3 regions of the Luteococcus sp. H91 genome follow, and region 3 is predicted to be linked to each of the others. Evidence: predicted binding sites of a transcription regulator. Region 3 holds the regulator's gene; each other region holds the start of a gene.

What was found. The regulator HrcA, encoded in region 3, represses chaperone genes, less so after heat shock. The targets are predictions, from matches to a motif close to TTGGCACTCGNNNNNNNCGAGTGCCAA.
Region 1: the regulator HrcA is predicted to act here: its motif matches at 5,808-5,834, upstream of groES (co-chaperone GroES).
Region 2: the regulator HrcA is predicted to act here: its motif matches at 1,171-1,197, upstream of groL (chaperonin GroEL).

The regions. Positions count from the first base shown of each region.
Region 1 is NZ_JBCDMV010000018.1:1,017-8,813, reverse strand. It holds gene AAEX57_RS09425 (amidase) at 1-43, shown strand, start outside; gene AAEX57_RS09420 (mannitol-1-phosphate 5-dehydrogenase) at 142-1,293, opposite strand; gene AAEX57_RS09415 (PTS mannitol transporter subunit IICBA) at 1,293-3,272, opposite strand; gene groL (chaperonin GroEL) at 3,610-5,211, opposite strand; gene groES (co-chaperone GroES) at 5,366-5,662, opposite strand; gene AAEX57_RS09400 (zinc metalloprotease) at 5,977-6,948, shown strand; gene AAEX57_RS09395 (THUMP-like domain-containing protein) at 6,962-7,797, opposite strand, start outside.
Region 2 is NZ_JBCDMV010000020.1:39,141-46,937, forward strand. It holds gene groL (chaperonin GroEL) at 1-1,050, opposite strand, end outside; gene AAEX57_RS10685 (hypothetical protein) at 1,265-1,708, shown strand; gene AAEX57_RS10690 (CsbD family protein) at 1,787-1,981, opposite strand; gene AAEX57_RS10695 (DUF3263 domain-containing protein) at 2,088-2,363, opposite strand; gene manA (mannose-6-phosphate isomerase, class I) at 2,489-3,649, shown strand; tRNA gene AAEX57_RS10705 (tRNA-Thr) at 3,742-3,817, shown strand; gene AAEX57_RS10710 (rhodanese-like domain-containing protein) at 3,827-4,135, opposite strand; gene AAEX57_RS10715 (FAD-dependent oxidoreductase) at 4,223-6,706, shown strand; gene AAEX57_RS10720 (class I SAM-dependent methyltransferase) at 6,802-7,428, shown strand; gene AAEX57_RS10725 (O-acetyl-ADP-ribose deacetylase) at 7,451-7,797, shown strand, end outside.
Region 3 is NZ_JBCDMV010000008.1:179,898-187,694, reverse strand. It holds gene AAEX57_RS06130 (inositol monophosphatase family protein) at 1-292, shown strand, start outside; gene AAEX57_RS06125 (MBL fold metallo-hydrolase) at 300-1,187, opposite strand; gene AAEX57_RS06120 (hypothetical protein) at 1,198-1,365, opposite strand; gene hrcA (heat-inducible transcriptional repressor HrcA) at 1,535-2,560, shown strand; gene dnaJ (molecular chaperone DnaJ) at 2,572-3,759, shown strand; gene AAEX57_RS06105 (16S rRNA (uracil(1498)-N(3))-methyltransferase) at 3,759-4,628, shown strand; gene tgt (tRNA guanosine(34) transglycosylase Tgt) at 4,628-5,884, shown strand; gene AAEX57_RS06095 (PAC2 family protein) at 5,904-6,848, shown strand; gene AAEX57_RS06090 (hypothetical protein) at 6,886-7,200, opposite strand; gene AAEX57_RS06085 (GNAT family N-acetyltransferase) at 7,294-7,797, opposite strand, start outside.

The DNA of each region.
Region 1 (7,797 bases), on a different contig from region 3:
CGAACGAGAGCTGGGCTGGCGGCAGGCTGATGCCCAGCCCTGACCGCCCGGCCCCGGGCGGCCGGAACACGACGACGGCCGCCCCTCGGTGAGGGACGGCCGTCGTGGCTTCGACAAGCTCAGCCACTGTTGGTGATGTGCTCAGTCGGCGTTGCGCTGGGCCCGGGCCGCGGTGACGACCTCCACCAGCTGCGCGAACAGCGGGTGCGAGGCGTCCAGCTCGGTGAAGGCGGTCACGGCAGCCTCGGGGGCGTTGTCCGCCAGGATCTGGCCGACCTGCACCGCCTCCGGATCCTCCTTGACGTCGAAGAGCATGGCGCCGAGCATGGCGGCCTGCAGGGCCTTCGACTCCATCCCGCGCTCGGCGAGCTCGGCGGCGGGGCCGACGAAACGCTCGTGGCGCGACAGCTTGCGCAGCGGGGAACGGCCGACGCGGGTCACCGTGTCGGGCAGCTCCGGGTTGGCGAAGCGCTTGAGGATCTTCTGCACGTAGGCTTCCTGCACCTCGGGCTCGAAGCCGTACTTGGCCACCAGCAGGCTCTTGGTCTCCTGCAGCACCGCGTAGATCTTGTCCTTCAGCTCCGGCTGGGCCAGCACGTCGGAGATCTTCTCGATGCCCGCGCCGTAGCCGAAGTAGGCGGTGGCGGCGTGGCCGGTGTTGACCGTGAACAGCTTGCGCTCGATGTAGGGCGCCAGGCTCTCCACCCAGGTGGCGCCGGGGATCTCGGGCTTGTTGCCCTCGAAGGCCGGCTCCTCGATCGCCCACTCGTAGTAGGGCTCGACGTTGACGTCCAGGCCCATCCCCTCGGGCTGGTTGGGGACGATCCGGTCGACGGCGGTGTTGGCGAAGATCGCCTTGGTCTCCACGTCGGCCGGGTTGTCGCCCAGGATGAAGCCCTTGAGCCCGTCGGTGGCGTTGATGGCATTCTCACAGGCCATCACCGCCACCATCGGGGCGTCGGCCGGACGGGCGTCGATGCCGGCGCGGATGGCGGGGGCGATGAACTTGAGGATGTTCGGGCCCACCGCGCAGGTCACCACGTCGGCCTCGGCGATCGCCGCGGTCAGCGCCTCGGCCTCGGTCTTGGAATTGATCGCCTTGAAGCCGCTGATCACGTGCTCCTGGCCGCCCTCGCCCACCTCGTGCACGGTGTAGCTCTCGGCCGCCTTGAGCTGGTCGATCAACGCGTCGGCGACGTCGGCGAAGGTCAATTCATAGCCGCCCTCGTTCAGCAGCAGGCCGACGAAGCCGCGGCCGATGTTGCCGGCACCGAAGTGCACTGCCTTCTTCATCAGGAATTGACCTTTCCGAGGATCGCGGCCACTTCGTCAGCGGAGCTGGCGTTCTCCAGGGCCTGCACGGACTCGTTGTTGGAGAAGATCTTGGCGAGCTTGCCCAGGATCTGCAGGTGCTCCTTGTTCTTGCCGGCGATGCCGACGACGAACTTGACCTGGTTGCCATTCCAGTCCAGCGGCTGGTCCAGACGGATGAAGCTCATCGCGGAGCTCTTGATGTGCTCCTTGGCGTCATTGGTGCCGTGCGGGATGGCCAGGAAGTTGCCCATGTAGGTGCTGACCGACTCCTCACGCTTGTGCATCGCGTCGACGTAGGCGCCGTCCACGGCACCGCGGGCCACCAGCAGCTGACCGGCCTGGGTGATGGCATCGCCCTTGTCCACGGCGTGCGCGCCGAGCTGGATGCTCTCGGTGCTCAGGATGTCGGCCGCGGGGGCCTCGTCCTGGGCAGCGGCGGCACCGGTCACGGCGGCGGCAGCCACCGGGGCGGCCGGGGCGGCGGAGCCGGAACGCTGGGTGCGGATCATCTCCACGACCTCCTCGTAGCGAGGCGAGTTCATGAAGTTGTCGACGGTCAGCACGGTGGCGCTGGGAACCTTCGGGATGGCGCGCGGGGCCAGGGTCTCCTGGGTCACGACGATGTCATAGACGTCCTTGAGGTTCGCGATGGCCTCATTGGTGACCTTCACGTCGCCGTAGCCGGCGTCCTTGATCTTGTTGCGGAGCACCGAGGCGCCCATTGCGGAGGAACCCATGCCGGCGTCGCAGGCGAAGACGATGTTCTTGATTTCGCCCGTGGGGGCGACGAGGTTGCCGGCCACCGAGGACTTCTTGCCCTTCATGGCCTCCATCTCGGCGGTGGCCTTGGCCAGGTCGCCGTCGCTGGACTTGTCCATCTTGAGGATCACGGCAGCCACCAGGAAGGAGACCACGGTGGCCAGCAGGATGGCGATCCAGACCTTGGCAATGTCACCGCCGGCCATGGCGGAGATGGCGATCACCGAACCGGGAGCGGCGGGGCCCTTCAGGCCTGCACCGAGCAGCATGTTGGTGGCAACGCCGGTGGCGCCGCCCAGGATGGTGGCCAGCAGCAGGGCGGGCTTCATCAGGATGTAGGGGAAGTAGATCTCGTGGATACCACCGAGGAAGTGGATCAGCGCGGCACCGGGGGCCGAGGCCTTGGCGGCACCCTTGCCGAAGAGCATGTAGGCCAGCAGCACACCGAAGCCGGGGCCGGGGTTCGCCTCGAGCAGGAAGAGGATCGACTTGCCGGTCTGGCTGACCATGTCGAGGCCCAGCGGGGTGAGCACACCGTGGTTGATCGCATTGTTCAGGAAGAGCACCTTCGCGGGCTCGATCAGCACCGAGGCGACAGGCAGCAGGTTGTTGCGCACCAGCACGCCGACGACCGAACCGAGGGCGGACATCACCGCATGCACCACGGGGCTGAGCAGGTACAGACCGCCGATCGCGAGGATCATGCCCCAGATGCCGGCGGAGAAGTTGTTGACCAGCATCTCGAAGCCGGCCTTGATCTTGCCCTCCCACAACTGGTCGAGCTTCTTCATGGTCCAGCCGCCGAGCGGACCCATCACCATGGCGCCCAGGAACATCGGGCTGCCGGGCACACCAGCGATGACGCCCATGGTGGCGATGGCGCCGATCACGCCGCCGCGGGTCTTGTTGTCGTAGGCCATCTTGCCGCCCTGGAAGGCGATCAGCAGGGGCAGCAGGTAGGTGATGGAGGGGCCGACGATGCCGGGATTGGCCACCGCGACGCCGTTGATCAGGGTTTCACCGAAACCGCCGATCCGGCCGATCGGGAAGGGGCCTTTCTCAATGAACAGGGCGGTGATCAGGCCCCACGCGATGAGGGCGCCGATATTGGGCATGATCATGCCCGAGAGGAAGGTGCCGAAGCGCTGTACGTGCGCCTGGGCCTGCTTGGCCGCCGAGGGGGCCGCGGGAGTGGACATAGGGTCTCTTTCGTCGGGCGCCGGAACGCCGCTGTTACCGAGGCTTGAACGTTCCACTCGCCCGGGGAGCCGACGGCGGCTTCTCCGGATGGGTTGGGCACCTGTCGTCGATGCGCCAACGCACGGACCACTCAGGCAGGGTAAAAACAGTTCTCGCCGCTGCTCATGGTAAGCCATCACTTCCCCAGGGCCGCTGCGGAACCCACACAACGGCTCCGGCGGCGTGTCGGCCCGGCAGTGCCCAGGAACTCCTGGCCGGAGAGCCCCGGAAATGCACTGCGCCCGCCCGGAAGACCGGGCGGGCGCAGTGGTCAAGCAGCAGTACTCACACGGGTGCTCAGTGCTGGTGGGCGTCCTCGTCGGACTCCTCCGGCTTGTCCACCACCAGGGTCTCGGTGGTGAGCAGCAGCGCCGCGATGGACGCCGCATTGGCCAGGGCGGAGCGGGTGACCTTGACCGGGTCGATCACGCCGGCCTCGACCAGATTGACATACTCGCCGGTGCGGCCGTTGTAGCCATTGCCGGGCTCCAGCTCGGCGACCTTGCTGACGATCACGTAACCGGGCTCGCCACCATTCTCGGCGATCCAGCGCAGCGGCTCGACGACGGCCTTCTTGACGATCTGGACGCCGGCCCTCTCGTCGCCCTCCAGGCCGAGACCGTCCTCCAGCACGCGGGCGGCGTGCACCAGGGCGGAGCCGCCACCGGCGACGATGCCCTCCTCGATGGCCGCGCGAGTAGCGGAAACGGCGTCCTCGATGCGGTGCTTGGTCTCCTTCAGCTCCACCTCGGTGGCGGCGCCGACGCGGATCACGCAGACACCACCGGCCAGCTTGGCAACCCGCTCCTGCAGCTTCTCGCGGTCCCAGTCGGAGTCGGAACGCTCGATCTCGGCGTGCAGCTGCGCGACGCGCGCCTGCACCTCGTCGGACTCACCGGCACCGTCGACGATGGTGGTGTTGTCCTTGCTGACCACGACACGGCGGGCGCGGCCCAGCACCTCCAGGCCAACCTGGTCCAGCTTGAGGCCGACCTCGGGGGCAACCACCTGGCCGCCGGTGAGGATCGCGATGTCCTCCAGCATGGCCTTGCGACGGTCACCGAAGGCCGGGGCCTTGACGGCGACGCTGGTGAAGGTGCCGCGGATCTTGTTGACCACCAGGGTGGACAGAGCCTCGCCGTCGACGTCCTCGGCCACGATGAACAGGGTGCCCTTGGCGCCGATGACCTTCTCCAGTAGGGGAAGCAGGTCATTCATCGAGCTGATCTTGCCCGAGTGGATCAGGATGTAGGGGTCGTCCAGGACGGCCTCCATCCGATCGGCGTCGGTGACCATGTACGGGGACAGGTAGCCCTTGTCGAACTGCATGCCCTCGGTGAACTCCAGCTCGGTGCCGAAGGTCTGGGACTCGTCGACGGTGATCACGCCGTCCTTGCCTACCTTGTCGAAGGCGTCGGCGATCAGCTTGCCGATCACCTCGTCGCGGGAGCTGATGGTGGCCACGGCGGCCATGTCCTCGGTGGTCTCGATCGGCTTGGCGACCTTCTTCAGCTCGGCCTCGACGGCGGCGACGGCCTGCTCGATGCCGCGCTTCAGACCGACGGGGTTGGAACCGGAGGCGACGGCCTTGAGGCCCTCGTGCACCAGCGCCTGGGCCAGCACGGTGGCGGTGGTGGTGCCATCACCGGCGACGTCATTGGTCTTGGTGGCGACTTCCTTGGCGAGCTGCGCGCCGAGGTTCTCGTAGGGGTCGTCCAGCTCCACCTCACGGGCGACGGTCACGCCGTCGTTGGTGATGGTGGGGGCGCCCCACTTCTTGTCGAGCACGACGTAGCGGCCCTTCGGGCCGAGGGTCACCTTGACGGTGTTGGCGAGGGTGTCGACGCCACGCTCGAGCGAGCGGCGGGCCTCCTCGTCGAACTGCAAAATCTTGGGCATTCAATACTCCTGGGGAGTTGAAGAGATGTGGTTCGCGCGCGGCCGGCACGGTCGCCGGCCGCGCGCGAAGAGATTTCCTTACTCGGATCGCAGCGAGCTTGCGAGCGAGGCGCGATCCGAGCGCGGGGGATCGAGGGGGTCGCCCCCCTCGCGGTCACTTGGTGACAATCGCGAGGATGTCGCGAGCGTTCAGGAGCAGGTACTCCTGGCCGTCGTACTTGACCTCGGTGCCGCCGTACTTGCTGAAGACGACGACGTCACCCTCGGCGACGTCCATCGGGACACGAACGCCCTTGTCGTCGAAGCGGCCGGGACCGGTCGCAACGACCTTGCCCTCCTGCGGCTTCTCCTTGGCGGTGTCGGGGATCACCAGGCCCGAGGCGGTGGTCTGCTCTGCTTCCAGCGGCTGGACGAGGACGCGGTCCTCGAGCGGCTTGATCGTGGTTGCCACGTCAAACCCCTTTCTGACTAGTAGCGCCGATGATTCGGCGTCGATCTTCAAGGTCATGTGGAGCAGCCGGGGCGTCGTCGCGGGTGCCGCCGACGGCTGTTGGCACTCACACATGGCGAGTGCCAAGAACCAAGTTATACCGACGCTGGCACTCCTTCAAGCCGAGTGCTAGCGAACCCGCTCATGATGCCAGCCCTCGCGATGTTTGGTAGGGAATCCCAGAAATTCGCTGAATCCCTGTACGGAAAGGGATTGGTGGCCCTAGCGTGACCGCCACCCGCCCCACTCGGGGCCGTCGGAAAGGACCCACTCCCATGGCTTCTGCTCGAACTGCCCGCGCCTTGCTGCCTCTCGCCTCGCTTGGCCTGGTGACCTTCGGCGCGTCGCCCGTCGCCTCCGCTCCGGCCGCGGCACCCGTCGCCAGCCCAGCCAGCACCTGCTACCAGCCCGCCAGTGCGGCTCGCGGCGCCAAGGATCCGCACGACTTCACCGCGGAGCAAACCCGCGGCCGCGAGACCAAGTTCAAGACCGACATGAAGAACAAGCTGGGCACCACCGATGTTGGCACCGCCGCCGATCTGGTGAGCGGCACCGCCTCGGCCGTCATCCCGGTGTACGTGCACGTGATCAACGACGGAACCGCCGCCACCAATGTCAGCGATGCGGTGATCGCACGCCAGCTCCAGGTGCTGAATGCGGCCTATGCCGGCAGCAACAGCGGCGCCCTGGCCGGCTCCGGCTTCTCCTTCAGCCTGGTGAAGACCAATCGGATCACCAAGTCCACCTGGGCCAACAAGGTCTCCCCCGGCTCCCGGGTGGAGAAACAGATCAAGGCCAGCCGGGTGGGTGACGCCAAGACACTCAACATCTGGATCACCGGGTTGGGCAGCTCGGGCGGTCAGCTCTTTGGCTGGGCCACCTTCCCGTCGGACTACGCCAGGAACCCGGGGATGGACGGGCTGATGATCGACCGTCGCACCCTGGAGGGCCAGCCCGGAGCCTTCCCCGGCTACAGCGAGGGTGACACCGCCACCCACGAGATTGGCCACTGGATGGGCCTGTACCACACCTTCCAGGGCGGTTGTGCGGGTGGCGACGAGGTGGCCGACACCGCCGCGGAGGCCAGCCCGGCGTCGGGCTGCCCGACCGGTCGCGACACCTGCACTGCGTCGGGGACGGACCCGATCCACAACTACATGGACTATTCCAATGATCCGTGCCTGACGCAGTTCACCCAGGGCCAGGTGGACCGGATGGCAGCCATGTGGGGCACCTACCGCGCCTGAGGACGCAACCCGGTCAGGCAGCCGACGGGGTCCGACGCACCATGAGTGCCCGGGCCCCGTCTGGCGTTCGGGCCAGCACGATCGTGGCGCTGTTGGGGCCCTTGGGTTGCAGCTTCTTGCGCAGTTCAGCCGGGTCCACGTCGAGGGCGCGCTTCTTGATCTCCAGCGTCCCGACGCGGTGCTCCCGCACCCAGGCCTTCAACGTCTTGGGGTTGTTGTCCAGCACCTCCAGGATCTCGAAGCAGGTGGCAAAGGGGCTGGTCACCGGCGCATTGCCACTGAGATACGCCACGTGTGGGTCCAGCAGCCACAGGCCGTCGGCAATCCGATCCAGGGCGCCGGCCCGGATCACGGCGCCGTGCGGTTCCACCAGGTACCGGCCCGGAACGGCGACGGGCAGCGGATCGCGGGGTTCGTGGTCCAGTCGGAGGGCTTGCGGACCACCGAGCAGTATCGCACCGTGCACCGGCCGGGCTGCCGGGGTGTGCCACAGGGAACACTCGACGACGTCGTGACCGTCGGCCACCCAGAGCGCCTCGACGTCGTCGGGAATCAACTGCTTGGGTACACCGGGCCCGAGCTTGACCACCGTCGAGTGTGACCCACCCAGCAGGGAGAGCACGAAATCCCAGGGTGGGGTGAAGGCCTCCACCCGCCAGGTGCGGCCAAACTCGGTGCGGCGGGCCGGATCGATGAAGACGCAGGTTTCCGGGCCCGCTCCTGCCAGCAGTTCCGGGGCCAGAGCGACGGCGTCGCCGTGGATCACGGTGGCGGTAGGGGCCGCCGGGGTTGGGTCCCCGAGCCCGTCGAGGGGCCGCCCAGCCGCCAGCTCAAGGTTCGCGCGGGCAT
Region 2 (7,797 bases), on a different contig from region 3:
CTCCTTGCGGATCTGCGAGACCCGACCGGCGATCTGGTCGGCATCGCCGGCGCCGTCGACGATGATCGTCTCGTCCTTGGTGATGCGGACGCTGCGGGCCTGGCCCAGCAGCTCCAGGGTGGCGGCCTCCAGCGAGAGGCCGACCTCCTGGCTGATGACGGTGCCACCGGTGAGGATGGCGATGTCGGCCAGCATGGCCTTGCGACGGTCACCGAAGCCGGGGGCCTTGACGGCAACCGACTTGAAGGTGCCACGGATCTTGTTGACGATCAGGCCGGCCAGGGCCTCGCCGTCGGTGTCCTCGGCGATGACCAGCAGCGGACGGCTGGACTGCATCACCTTCTCCAGCACCGGCAGCAGCTCCTTGAGCGAGGAGACCTTGCCGTCGACCAGCAGGACGTAGGGGTTCTCCAGCTCCGCCACCATCGCCTCGGTGTCGGTGACGAAGTAGGGGCTGATGTAGCCCTTGTCGAAGCGCATGCCCTCGGTCAGCTCGAGGTCGAGCCCGAAGGTGTTGGACTCCTCGACGGTGATGACGCCTTCCTTGCCGACCTTGTCCATCGCCTCGGCGATGATCTCGCCGACGGTGGTGTCAGCGGCGGAGATCGACGCGGTGGCGGCAATCTGCTCCTTGGTCTCGACGTCGATCGCCATGGTGCCCAGCTCTTCGCTGATGGCCTTGACGGCGGCCTCGATGCCCTTCTTCAGGCTCATCGGGTTGGCGCCGGCGGTGACATTGCGCAGGCCCTCACGGACCATTGCCTGGGCCAGCACGGTGGCGGTGGTGGTGCCGTCGCCCGCGACGTCGTCGGTCTTCTTGGCGACCTCCTTGACGAGCTCCGCACCGATCTTCTCGAAGGGATCCTCGAGCTCGATCTCCTTGGCGATGGACACGCCGTCATTGGTGATGGTGGGGGCGCCCCACTTCTTCTCCAGGACGACATTGCGGCCCTTGGGGCCGAGGGTGACCTTGACCGCGTCCGCCAGCGTGTTCATGCCACGCTCGAGCCCGCGGCGGGCCTCGATGTTGAATTCGATCAGCTTTGCCATGGTCTTTCGGGAGTCCTCCCGCGTCGGGGGCTTGGAGCCCCGGTTCTGTCAGGTGTCTGGGTGGAGGTTCTCGATGCCCGCGACGGACGGCTCCTTCGAGCCTCACCTGAACCTCACTGTTTGGCACTCGATCAGGCCGAGTGCCAAGTCCATGTTTAGCACTCGACACAAGCGAGTGCAAAGCCCCGGCACCCCTCGGAGGCACAATGAACTCATGACCAAGCCCTCCCCCGCGCGGCTGCCCGCCTCGCGTCGCATGATTCTGGTGCGCAATGCCGGGAACTGGTTGAACCTGAGCACCCCGCTGGGCCTGGCCGTCGCGGTGGCCGGCCGGGCGCGGGTGCGCCGCGGCCCACGCGGCCTGTGGTTTGCCGACGGCTATCGCCCGAGCTACCCCAATGGCGGCGCCTTCACCATCGGCAACGTGATCGCCACCCACCATGAGGACATCGACGCGCTCTTCGCGCGTCGCCCCGGGCTGCTGGAGCACGAGGAGAGCCACGCCTGGCAGTGGACGATGTGCGCCGGGCTGCCCTTCCTGCCGCTCTATGGCGTGATGGCCGCTTGGTCCCTGGTGCGACACCGGGATCTGGCGACGGGCAACTTCTTCGAATGCCAGGCCGACCTGGTGGACGGCGGCTATCGCGATCGGGAATGACCCCGCTCCCGACTGCGCCCGAGCATGCAGAACGCCCGCCGCGCGAGGCGACGGGCGTCCGGAACAGCTGGGACCTGATCAGTTCTTCAGGTCGTTGACCGCATCGTTGAACTTGTCCTTGCCCTGCTCAACCTTCTGGCCAACCTCACCGTCGAACTGCTGGGCTGCGCCCTCAGTCTGGAGCTGCTCGTTGTCGGTGGCGTCGCCAGCGGTCTCCTTGACCTTGCCGACGACCTGGTCCTTGGCGTTCTCGAACTTGTCCGCGATTCCCATGGGCACACTCCTTGATTTGGACCCCGGCAGCTCCCGGGATGGTGCTCTCGACGCTAGACCCCCGCAGCACCCCAGACCAGCACTTCCGCCCCCAGCGAACGACGGATCAGCGCGGCAGCCGAGCCGCGGAGCGCGCCTGCTGGCGATTCTCCCGCAACCGACGCAGTCGCCTGACCAGCAACGGGTCGTGCTGCAGCGCCGCCGGCTCGTCGATGATCTGGTTCAACAGCTGGTAGTAACGCGGCATCGAGAGGTCGAAGCGGGCCCGGATCTCCTGCTCGCGCAGGCTGCGGCTGCCCGTCCAGCTGCGTTCGAAGTCCAGGATGGCGGCCTGGCTCTCCCCCAGTGCGGGCAGGTCATCGTGACGCACGGCTTCAGACATGCGCTCGATTCTAGGTACGGCCGCCCCACCGATCGGGGAGGCGCGTCGATCGAGTGACCCGAAACCTGACAGACTGGGGTGCGCACTCCAACCGTCGAGCCAAGGGGAACCAGACAATGCAGCCGATGTCGGGAGCCATCCAGAACTATGCGTGGGGATCGACCACCTCGATCCCGGAGACCCTTGGCTTCCCCCAGACCGGCGAGCCGCAGGCCGAGTACTGGCTGGGAGCGCACGCCAGCGCACCGTCGACGGTGGGCGATGACAACCTGGCGGAGCTGATCGAGCGCCAGCCACAGATCGTGGGCGAGGCCAGCGTGCGGCAGTTCGGCCCCCGACTGCCCTACCTGCTCAAGGTGCTGGCCGCCAACCGCCCGCTCTCGCTGCAGGTGCACCCGTCACGCGAGCAGGCCGAGGTGGGCTTCGCGCAGGAGAATGCCGACGGCGTCCCGCTCGACGACCCGACCCGGACCTACAAGGACGACTGGCCCAAGCCGGAGCTGATGCTCGCGCTGACCCCCTTCGACGCGCTGTGCGGTTTCCGCGACCCCCAGCAGACCGCCGACCTGTTCGAGGCGCTGGAGATCCCCGAGGTGGACCAGATGGTGGCACCGCTGCGGCTGCGGGGCGGCTCGGCCGGCCTGGCCGAGGTCTTCCTGGATGCCCTGGGCCAGAGCGACGAGCGTCGCGACCTGGTCAATGCGGTGGCCGCCAAGTGCGTGCAGCACGTGGACGACGAGGGCCCCTTTGGCGATTTCTGCCGCACCGCGGTGATGCTCGACGAGTTCTACCCGGGCGACGCCTCGATCCTGGCCGCGCTGATGATGAACCGCTTCACCATGCAGCCCGGCGAAGGCGTCTTCCTGCCCGCTGGCAACCTGCACGCCTACCTCAAGGGCACCGGCATCGAGATCATGGCCAATTCGGACAATGTGCTGCGCGGGGGACTGACCCCCAAGCACATCGATGTCGACGCGCTGGTCTCCGTGGTGGACTTCGACGCCGCCCCCGTGGAGTTGGTGCGCGCCGTCGAGGAGGCCCCCGGGCTGCTGCGCTACCCCACCCCTGCCCCGGAATTCGCCCTGTGGCAGCTGGAGTTGACCGGCGACCTCGAGGTCTCGCTGCCCGCCAGCGACACCGGCCGCATCCTGCTGGTGATCGACGGCAGCTTGCGCGACGCCAACGGGATGGAGCTGGGCAAGGGCAAGGCCGCCTTCCTGCCGGCCGGCGAGCACGCCACGGTCAGCGGCCAGGCGACGGCCTTCCTGGCGGCCCCCGGCATCTGACGCCCCCAAAGCTGGGCGCGGCTTGTCCAAGCAGCGCCCCACCGGCACAATTGACCGGTCGGCCCAGCATCAGCACGATCCTGGGGCGACACGCCCCAGTAGCTCAGTAGGTAGAGCGCCTCTCTTGTAAAGAGGATGTCGCGGGTTCGACTCCTGTCTGGGGCTCCATCACCGGGGTCAGTCCTGCACCAGCGGGCGCCCGGCCGCCTTCCAGCCACGCATCCCACCAGCCAGTTCCACGGCATCGATGCCATGCTCGCGCAGCAGGGTCGTGGCCTTCTTCGCCTTGCTGCCACCACCGCAGGTGACCGGCAACGGCCCCTCGGTGACGGGCAGGTCGATCAGCCGGGCCACCAGCTGGTCGAGCGGAATGTGGACCGCGCCGGGGGCGTGCCCCTCGGCCCACTGGGCCTGGGCACGCACGTCCAGGATCACGGCGTCGTCGGCCAGCTCGTCGGGCGTGGTCTGCGGCAGGGTTTCGTCCATGCCTCCATTGTGCCGGTCGGGCCAAGTGGCATTCACATACCCCACTGGGTATCGTGGGAGCTGCACTCCCACGTGGAAGGAAAGCCCATGAAACTCGTCGTCGTCGGTGGCGTCGCCGCCGGAATGTCCCTGGCAGCCCGGGCCCGCAGGCTCGACGAGCATGCCGAGATCGTCGTCCTCGAACGCTCCCACCATGTGTCCTTCGCCAACTGCGGCCTGCCCTACCACATCGGCGAGGTGATCACCGATCGCGATCGGCTGCTGCTGCAGACCCCCGAGAGCCTGCGGGAGAGCCTCAACCTGGACGTTCGCCTTCGCCAGGAAGTGGTCGACGTCGACGCCCCGAACCGCACCGTGACCGTCCGGGACCTGGATTCCGGCCGGGAGTACCAGGAGAACTACGACGAGCTGGGGCTGTGCATGGGCGCTCGGGCGGTCATTCCGCCGGTTCCCGGCGCCGACCTGCCGGGCATCCACGTGCTGCGCAGCCTCGGCGACATGGACCGGATCAAGCAGCGGGTGGATCGTGACCCCGCGGGCCTGCGCGCCCTGGTGGTGGGCGCCGGCTTCATCGGTCTGGAGGCCGCGGAGAATCTGCGCGAGCGGGGCGCCGAGGTGCACGTGGTGGAGATGGCGCCGCAGATCCTGCCGCCGGTGGACCACGAGATCGCCGCCAATGCAGAGCAGGTCCTGCGCACCCACGGCATCAAGCTGCACCTTGGCACCGCCGTCACCGGCTTCGCGCAACAGGGCCAGCGGATCGTCGCCAGCCTGGGCGACGGCTCCACCCTGGAGGCGGACCTGGTGGTGCTGGCCATCGGGGTGAAGCCGCTGACCGAGCTGGCTGTCGCCGCCGGCGCCCAGATCGGCCCGCGGGGTGGCATCGTCGTCGACGAGCACCAGCGCACCACCGTCGAGCATGTCTGGGCCGCGGGTGACGTGGTGGAGAGCCGGCACACCGTGCTGCCCGACAGTCACGTGATCGCCCTGGCCGGGCCCGCCAATCGGCAGGGTCGCGTCGCGGCGGAGAACATCTGCGGCCGCGAGACCAGCTATGACTCCACCCAAGGCACTTCGGTGGTCAAGCTCTTCGCCATGACGGTGGCGGCCACCGGTGCCAACAGCCGCCAGCTCGCCCAGGCCGGGATCCCCTTCTGGACGGTGCATGCGCACCCCACCGGGCACGCCGGTTACTACCCCGGCACCTCGCCGATGCACCTCAAGCTGCTCTTCTCCCCCACCGACGGCAAGCTGCTGGGCGCGCAGTGCGCCGGCTTCGACGGCGTCGAGAAGCGGATCGACGTGATCGCCACCGCCCTGCGCTTCGGCGGCACCGTCTTCGACCTGGAGAAGCTGGAACTCAGCTATGCCCCGCCCTATGGCTCCGCGAAGGATCCGGTGAACATGGCCGGATTCCTGGCCAGCAATGTGATCCGGGGCGACGCCAAGCTCTGGTACCCGGACGCGGACCTGACCGGGTGCCGGGTGGTCGACGTCCGCGAACCCACCGAATTCGACGTCTGGCACCTCGACGGCTCCCAGAACATTCCGCTCGGCCGGATCCGCGAGGAACTGGACGGTTGGGACCGCAACCAGCCCGTCCGGCTGCTGTGCGCGGTCGGTTTCCGCAGTTATCTGGCGCACCGGATCCTGGTGCAGCGCGGCTTCACCGATGTCGCCTTCCTGTCCGGCGGCAGCACCACCTACCGCGCGTGGTCCACACCGGAGCGCGGGGAGCAGGACGCGCCGGTGGATCTGAGCGTCTTCACCCAGCCCACCGCCAGCCAGCCGAGCCAGCCACAGGCGCCCACTGCCTTCACCACCGCCCTGATGGGCGCGCAGACCATTGACCTGGACTGCACCGGCCTGGCCTGCCCTGGCCCGATCATGAAGCTCTCGGAGACCATGAAGGGCCTGCGCCCGGGCGACGAGATCGTGGCACACGTCTCGGACATGGGCTTTGCCAGCGACGGCCCGGCCTGGGCCAAGCGCAATGGCCATGAGCTGGTGGGCCTGGAGCCCGACGGCTCCGGGCTCAAGGCCACCTTCCGGCACACCGGGGAGACTGCCCAGGCCTCCGCGCAGGCACCCGTCGCGTCGAAAAACAAGAACTCCTTCGTGGTCTTCTCCGCAGACCTGGACAAGGTGATCGCGGCCTTCATCATCGCCAACGGTGCGCTCTCGATGGGCAATCAGGTGAGCATGTTCTTCACCTTCTGGGGGCTGAACTCGCTGCGTGACCCGAGGGCGCCCAAGCGGGAGATGAAGCCGATGGACAAGATGATGAAGGCGATGATGCCCTCCAGCGCGGAGGCCCTGACGCTCTCGCAGATGAACATGGGCGGCGCCGGCACGGCGATGATCAAGAACACCATGAAGCAGCACCACGTGGCGTCGGTGAGCGAGATGATCCAGTCCGCGCTGGACGGCGGCGCCCGGCTGATCGCCTGCACCATGACGATGGACCTGCTGGGGATCACCAAGGAAGATCTGCTGCCGGGCGTCGAGTTCGGCGGCGTGGCGACCTTCCTGGACGAGGCCAGCGACTCCCAGACCACGCTGTTCATCTGACCAGAAAGAAAATGTGGATGGTTACCACCGTCGACGGTGGTAACCATCCACACTCTTTTTTCCCGGCCTTCTCCGGGTCATGACAGGATGGCCCGGTGAACGACAAACAGATGGCCCCGATCGAACCCGGCACATGGGAGAAGATGGTGGCGGCCAACCCGGAGCACCCGCACAACTACGCCCAGCGCTTCCGCACGATGGCAGCCAATGGCGCCGACCTGCTGGGCGAGGCCCGCTTCATCGACGCGATGGCCGCCCGCAATGCGCACATCCTGGACGCGGGCTGTGGGCCGGGCCGGCATGCCACCTGGCTGGCCGAGCGCGGCCACCGGGTGGTCGGTGTTGATCTTGACCCGACCTTGATCGAGATCGCCCGACGTGAGGCGCCCGGCCCGGACTACTTCGTGCAGGACCTGGCCGTGCTGGACCTGCCCGGTCAGGGCGTCGACGAGGGCTTCGACGCGATCCTGTGCGCCGGCAATGTGATCGCCTTCCCCGCGCCCTCCAGCCGTCGTCGGATCCTGGCCAATCTGGCCCGGCACCTGAACCCGGAGGGTCGAGCCGTGATCGGCTTCGGCGCGGGCCGCGGCTACGACTTCGGCGACTTCCTGGCCGATGCCGAGGCCAGCGGCCTGGTGCTGCAGCTGGGCCTGTCCACCTGGGATCTGAAGCCCTTCCAGGAGGGCTCGGACTTCCTGGTGGCGGTCTTCACCCGCGCCTGAGCCGCCCGCCTAGGCTGGGGGCATGAGCCCCACCATCGAGATCGTCCGCGGCGACATCACCACCCTGGCCGAGCCGGTCGACGCCGTCGTCAATGCCGCCAACTCCGGCCTGCTGGGAGGCGGCGGAGTGGACGGCGCCATCCACCGTCGCGGCGGGCCACAGATCCTGGCCGAGTGCCGGGAACTGCGCCGCACCAGCCTGCCCGACGGGCTGCCGGCCGGGCAGGCGGTGGCCACCACCGCCGGGAACCTGGATGCCCGCTGGGTGATCCACACCGTCGGGCCGGTCTGGGCCAAGACCATCGACAAGTCGGCCACGCTGGCCTCCTGCTACCGGGAGTGCCTGCGGGTGGCCGACGAGCTGGGCGC
Region 3 (7,797 bases):
GCATGGTTTCGATGGTGAAGGTGTGCTGGCTCCGGTGGAGCGCTCCGCCTGGTGCTGCGGGATCGACTACCCCAAGCTGCTCACCGGCGAGCTGGACTACCTGGTCTACAGCCAGGTGCATCCGTGGGACCACCTGCCCGGCACCCTGATGGTGCGTGAGATCGGTGGTGCGGCCCGACGCTGGGGCGGCGTCGACTACACCCCCGACTGGCCCGGCCCGGGGCTGCTCAGCGCCGCGACACCGGAGCTGTGGGATCAGGTGCAGTCCGTCTGGGGAGAACCGGATCTGTGAACCGGGGTCAGTTGACCAGCGGGAGGAACTTGCTCTTGGTCACGCCCTTGGCCTCCAGCGTCCGGTAGAGCCAGGGGAGCGCATTGGCGACGGCCTGCGGTGCGAATGGCCAGTCCACCTGACGCTCACCATTCAGGTCGGCGATCACCTCGTCCATGCTCATCCCGTTCTTGACACAGTCCTCGGCGGCGGACCAGAGCTTGGAGATCGCGGCCCGCTGGTTGGTCACTTCTTCCAGCGTGGCGACCGCCCCGTGGCCGGGGATGAACAGCGCATCCTCGCGGGCATTCTTCACCACCCCGTCGATCGCCTGCGGCCAGCTGTCGACGTGCGAATCCGGCCCCACCATCGGATCCGACGAGGTCTCGATCATGTCGCCGGTGAAGACGATCCGGGCGTCAGGGATCTGTACGAAGAGGTCGGAATCGCTGTGCCCCGGGCCCAGATGGACCAGCTCCACCACGCGGTCGCCCAGATCGATGGCGTGCAGGAAGCTGATCGGCGTGCCGGGGGCCACCAGCTCCGACGGCTCGAAACCCAGATCTCGTCGGATCACGTCGGGATCGACGTCGGGATCATTGCTGCCGTCCAGGTGCGCGGCCAGGTTCTCGTGGCCGATGCTGACCACCTCCGGCGCCTGGGCGTGCACACCGGCCAAGCCGTAGAAGTGGTCGAAATGCGCGTGGGTGACGACGACGTGGGTGACGGGCCGCCCGGCCAGGGCCTCGGCAGAGGCGGCCAGCTCATGGCCCTGGGCGGGGGAGGAGCCACAATCCACCAGCAGCACTCCGGCTTCGCCGATCACCAGGCCGGCGTTGACGGCGGCGGGTTGCAATTGCGCCACGTAGACGTTGTCACGGACAGGCTGCCAGTCACCGATCGAGAATTCACGCATGCGCCCGAGCCTAGCGCCGGGCGTCGAGCGTGTTCACTGTCGGTGCTGCCAGCAGAAGCTTGTCAGTGGTCACCAGGGTTGGTCCCTCCGTGGCTGCCTGGGCACAGATGAGACGGTCGAAGGGATCTGTGTGATCGGGCTGCACCGCGTCGATCTGCCGAGCGAAGGTGGTGGCCACGGGCAGCTCCTGCAGGCCGGAGGACTCCAGTGGTGCGAAGAAGGCCGGGGTGACGGTCAGCCGCCCCAGCGACGCCTTGAAGCGTCTGGGTTGGGGCTGGGGTGTTCCGGGCGCGTATGCTGGCACTCGCTCCGGGTGAGTGCCAAGATTTCGACGTGAGGAGGGGATGATGCTCGACGATCGCAAGATGGACGTGCTCAAGGCCATCGTCACCGACTATGTGTCCAGCAAGGAACCCGTCGGCTCCAAGGCCTTGGTGGAACGCCACCAGCTCAATGTCTCCCCGGCCACCGTCCGCAATGACATGGCCGTGCTGGAGGAGGAGGGCTACATCACCCAGCCGCACACCAGCGCCGGGCGCATCCCCACCGACAAGGGCTATCGGCTCTTCGTTGACCGATTGGCGACGGTCAAGCCGCTCTCGCCGGCGGAGAAGCGGGCCATCCAGACCTTCATGGCCGGCGCGCTGGACCTGGACGACATCGTCACCCGCACCGTCCGGATCCTGGCGCAGATCACCCAGCAGGTGGCGATCGTGCAGTACCCGATCAGCTCGTCGGCGCAGGTGCGCCACATCGAGCTGGTCAGTCTCACCTCGGATCGCGTACTGGTGATCCTGATCAATTCCACCGGGCGGGTGGACCAGCGCTCCGTGGAGCTGCCGATGCACTCCGAGGAGTCGCTCGCGGAGCTGCGGGGCAGGCTCAATGCGGCCGTCGTCGGGCTGACCCCGGCGCAGGGTGCCGATCGGCTGGCCAGCCTGCTGGCGGAACTGCCGCCCACCATCGCCCGCACCTCGGCGAACACCCTGGTGGCGACGGTGCTGGAGATGCTGGCCGATGACCCGTCGACCCGTGTTGCCGTGGCCGGAGTGCCCAACCTGAGCCGCTTCGGTGACCAGTTCGAGACCACCGTCCGCCCCGTGCTGGAGGCCCTGGAGGAGCAGGTGGTGCTGCTGCACCTGCTGGGTGAGGCCAGCACCGGCCTGGCCGGTGACGTCACGGTACGGATCGGTCAGGAGAATCCCTACGAGCGGCTCCAGTCGACATCGTTGGTGGCCAGTGCCTACGGTTCCCCTGACGAGTCGTGGGCCAGTCTGGGAATCGTTGGACCCACCCGAATGGACTACCCCTCAACCATGGCCTCGGTACGCGCCGTGGCCCGCTATGTTGGCCGCTTCCTGGCAGAAGGATGACTTTCACACCCATGAGTTCTGACTACTACGAGATTCTCGGCGTCGATCGTGATGCCACGCCCGAGCAGATCAAGAAGGCCTATCGCCGGATGGCGATGAAGATGCACCCCGACGTCAGCAATGAGCCCGACGCCGACGAGAAGTTCAAGCAGGTGCAGGAGGCCTATGAGGTGCTCTCCGATCCCCAGAAGAAGTCGATCTTCGACCGCGGCGGCGACCCGATGGGCGGTGGCTTCGGCGGCATGGGCGGTGGTGGCTTCGGTGGCTTCCCCGGTGGCGGTGGTTTCGGCGGTGGCTTCGACTTCACCAATCTGGTGGACGCGATGTTCGGCCAGCAGGCCCAGCGTGGCCCGCGTTCCCGGGTACGTCGCGGCCAGGATGCCCTTGTCCGGCAGAGCCTGACCCTGGCGGAGGCTGCCTTCGGTGTCACCAAGCCGTTGAACGTGGAGACCGCCGTGGTCTGCCCCAAGTGCACCGGCTCCGGTGCTGCCGAGGGTGCCGAGCCCGTCACCTGCGGCACCTGCAATGGCCATGGCGAGATCACCCAGATCCAGCGCTCCTTCCTGGGCGACATCCGCACCTCCCAGCCCTGCCCGAACTGCCGTGGCTACGGCAATGTGATCCCGCATCCCTGTGGAGAATGCTCCGGTGAGGGCCGGGTGCGCTCCAGCCGCACCCTGAACGTCAAGATCCCCGCCGGCGTCAGCACCGGCAACCGGATCCACCTGGAGAGCCAGGGCGAGGTCGGCCCCGGCGGCGGGCCCGCTGGCGACCTGTACGTCGAGCTGGTGGTGGCCAACCACGAGGTCTTCAAGCGCGACGGCGAGAACCTGGAGATGGTGCTGCGCGTGCCCATGACCGCCGCCGCTCTGGGCACCAAGCTGACCGTCGACACTCTGGAGGCCGAGCGGGAGGACAGCGAGGAGGCGGAGCGCACCTTGGAGGTGGAGATCCCGGCTGGCACCCAGAGCGGCACCCGGGTGGCCGTGACCGGGCGTGGCATCCCGCGCCTGCGTGGCAATGGCCGAGGCGATCTTGGGATCACCTTCGTCGTGCAGACCCCCACCAAGATCGACTCCCACCAGCGCGACCTGCTCCAGCAGCTGGCCGAGGCGCGCGGCGAGACGCAGGTGACCGCTCAGGTGCACAAGGGCAAGCAGGGCGTTTTCGACCGGCTCAAGGAAGCCTTCGGGGCCTGATGAGCGACGCGCTCTTCCTGACCGAGCTCGACGACGTCGTCGTGGGTGCCCGGGTTGCGGTCACCGGCGACGAGGGCCGCCATGCCGCCGTCGTGAAGCGGATCGAGCTGGGGGAGTCCGTCCTGCTGGCTGACGGGACCGGCCGGGCCGTGCGCGGGCCGGTGGTGGAGCTCTCCAAGCAGGGGATCATCGTCCAGGTGGCCGAACTGCTGGCCGCCACCCCGCAGCCCTACCGCTGGATCGGGGTGCAGGCGCTGGCCAAGGGAGACCGCTCCGACCTGGCCGTGGAAACCATGACCGAACTGGGCATCGACGAGGTGCTGGCCTGGCAGGCCAGCCGTTCGATCGTCCGCTGGAGTGCTGAGAAGAGCGTGAAGGGCCTTGTCAAATGGTCCTCGACGGCGCGTGAGGCCGCGAAGCAGTCCCGCCGCTTTCGCATCCCCGACGTGGGTTTTGTCAGCACCAAGCAGCTCGTCGCCCGGATCGAAGCGGCCGGGCTGGCGCTGGTACTGCACGAGGCGGCCACCCAGCACATCAGCGAGATTCGGCTGCCCAACCCAACCACGATCCCCGAGCAGGACCCAACCCCGAACCCCGAGCCTGTCGAGGGGCCCTCGCCTGCTGAAGGGACGGAGGTGCTGTTCATCATCGGCCCGGAGGGTGGGATCAGCCCCGAAGAGCTGGCCGCCTTCGAGGCCGCCGGCGCCCAGACCGTGCTGGTCAGCGACGGAGTGCTGCGCACGTCCACAGCGGGGGTGGTCGCGCTGGCCCAACTGCAGTTGCTGGCGAGGACGCAGCACCTGACCAAGGTCCCCGAGCAGTACCCAACCACGGTCCCCGAGCCCGTCGAGGGGGCGGAACAGAGCTGATGACTGACTTCTCCTTCACCCCGCGAACCGTGTTGGACAACGGGATTGGCCGCACCGGCACCATCCACACCCCGCACGGCGAGATCCAGACCCCGGCCTTCATCGCCGTCGGCACCAAGGCCACGGTCAAGGCCGTCCTGCCCGAATCCATCAAGGAACTCGGCGCCCAGGCGGTGCTGGCCAATGCCTACCACCTCTACCTGCAGCCCGGCAGCGACCTGATCGACGAGGCCGGTGGGTTGGGCCGTTTCATGAACTGGGGAGGCCCCACCTTCACCGATTCCGGCGGCTTCCAGGTGATGAGCCTGGGCTCCGGCTTCAAGAAGGTGATCGAGATGGACGCCAAACGCGCGGAGGCGGATCATGCCGTCGCTCCCGGCAAGGAGCGGCTGGCCCACGTCGACGACGACGGCGTGACGTTCAAGAGTCACCTGGACGGCTCGAAGCATCGTTTCACCCCGGAGGTGAGCATGCGGGTGCAGCACCAGATCGGTGCCGACATCATGTTCGCCTTCGACGAGCTGACCCACCTGCACAATTCCCGCGGCTACCAGGAGGAGGCGCTGGAGCGCACCCGTCGCTGGGCCGAACGCTGCCTGGCCGAGCATCGGCGGCTCACCGACGAGCGGGCCGGCAAGCCCTACCAGGCGCTCTTCGGTGTGATCCAGGGCGCCCAGTACGAGGATCTGCGGCGCAAGGCCTGCCGAGACCTGGGCTCGATGGAGATCGAGGGGCAGAGCTTCGATGGCTTCGGCTACGGCGGTGCGCTGGAGAAGGAGAACCTGGGCACCATCTGCGGCTGGATGAGCGAGGAGTTGCCCTTTGACAAGCCCCGTCACCTGTTGGGGATCAGCGAGCCGGATGACTTCTTCGCCGCCGTCGCGGCTGGCGCCGACACCTTCGACTGCGTCAATCCGTCGCGGGTGGCCCGCAATTCGGCCATCTACACCGCCGACGGGCGCTACAACCTGACCACCGCCCGCAACCGGCGTGCCTTCGTGCCACTGGAGGACGGCTGCGACTGCTACACCTGCCAGCACTACACCCGCGCCTACCTGCACCACTTGTTCAAGGCGAAGGAGATGCTGGCGTCCACGCTGGCCACCATCCACAATGAGCGCTTCACGGTGCGCCTGGTGGATTCGATCCGCCAGGCGATGGACGATGGTGACTTCGAGGCCTGTCGTGAGCACTTCCTCGGCCGCTTCTACGGGAATTCTGGGGCCCCTCGCGGCGTTGAGAACGCAACTGACTAGCTGCAATGGAGATGGTGTGATGAAGGACCCCCGGGAGCTCTACCAACTGTCGGGTGCGCCCAGCTATGGCGCACCGGCGCTGATTGCGCTGTCCGGTTTCATGGACGCCGGTCAGGCCGCGCAGATGGCCGCCCAGCACCTGGTGGATACCCGTCCCAGCCGGATCATCGCCCGCTTTGACGTCGACCAGCTGGTGGACCACCGCTCGCGCCGGCCGATCATCACCTTCGACAAGGACCACTACACCGACTACCAGCCGATGGAACTGGTGGTGCGGGTGGTCACCGACGACGCGGGCAAGGACTTCCTGCTGTTCACCGGCCCCGAGCCGGACTACCAGTGGGAGCGTTTCTGCGCCGCGGTGTCGATCCTGTTCGGGGAGCTGGGCACCACCCTGGCCGTCGGGCTGCACGGCATCCCCTGGGGCGCGCCGCACACCCGGCCGGTGGGGTTGACGGCGCACTCGGTGGATCCGTCGCTGATCACCGGCTATGCCGCGATGCATGACAAGATCCAGCTGCCCACCTCGGTGGAGGCGCTGCTGGAGGTGCGGCTGCCCGAGGCCCACATCCGCACCGTCGGTTTCTCCGTGCACGTGCCGCACTACCTGGCCGGCGCCGAGTTCCCGGCCGGATCGGTCCGCCTGCTGGATTCCGCTGCCGATGCCGCGGAGCTGGCCCTGGCCGTGCCGGATCTGCGCAGCGCCGCCGACGAGTACCTGCGTGAGATCGACGCGCTGGTGGCGCAGAACCCGGAGAATGCCGAGGCCATCGGCCAGATGGAGGCCGCCTATGACCAGGCGACCCAGGGCCGGGAGCTGAATGGGCCGGCGCCGCAGCCGGAGGTGGACGAATCCCAGCTGCCCAGCGGCGACGACCTGGCCGCCGAGTTCGAGCAGTACCTCAAGGATTCGGACAAGGGCGACGGCAAGGGCAAGGAAGGCGGCTTCGGCACCATCGGCTGATCCGCCGACCAGCGGCGGCTTGTCCGAGCGCGGACGGTCAGTGCTTCAGCGGGAGCACGTAGACCATCAGCACCGCGGCGGTGGCCACGGCCGCCAGCCCGACGAAGATCAGCCCGGCCGCCCAGACCATGCGGGTGTCGTGGTCCATCCGCTTGTCCTTCAGCGCGAAGGCGGCGCCGAAGAAGCCGGCCAGGACGGGCGCGATCATCGGCACCAGCGAATTGTGGTGCTGGATCAGGTGGAAGAAGGCCGTGATCGCCATCACGACGATGGCCAGGATCATCGCGATGATCGGGCCCCAGGGGCGCGCGCGGTGCTGCTTGATGGTGCTGGGCGCGGTGCTCGCGGTCATGCTGGCTCCTGATGCTGGTCGATGGCCGGCTACTGGTCGGTTGGCACGAAGCGTAGCGAGTCCCCCGCCGTCGTTGCGGCCGGGGTGGCGATTTCAACTGGCGGAAGCGGTGTCAATTCCGTGTTCGGCGGCCAGGGCGGCCACCAGTGAGGACGATGCGTGTGCGCCGTCGCTCTCGGCCTTCGCCATCGCCATCCCCACGGCCCGCAGGCGCTCCAACTGCTCCCGGTCGGCGGCCTTCAGCGCGGTGGCCTGCAGACCGTGCAGTCGAGTCCGGACGTCGACGAAGCCGTCGAGCCATTCGGGCATCGTGACCCGGTAGTGCACGACGTCCGCCGCGCCGTCACCCACCAGCCCCATGCCCAGCTTGGTCATCACCCGACGTGAGGCCAGGTTCTCCCGCCGGGTCTCGGCGACGACGCTGGCCGCACCGAGCTGGGCAAAGGCGGCCTCCAGCAGGGCCTCGCTGCCCTCCGTCGCCAGCCCCTTGCCCCAGAAGTCGGGCCGTAGCCGGTAGCCAAGTTCGGGATTGAAGATGTCACCCTCGGGCCCGGGCCGCAAGTGGAACCAGCCGACGAAGGTGCCGTGGCTGACGCT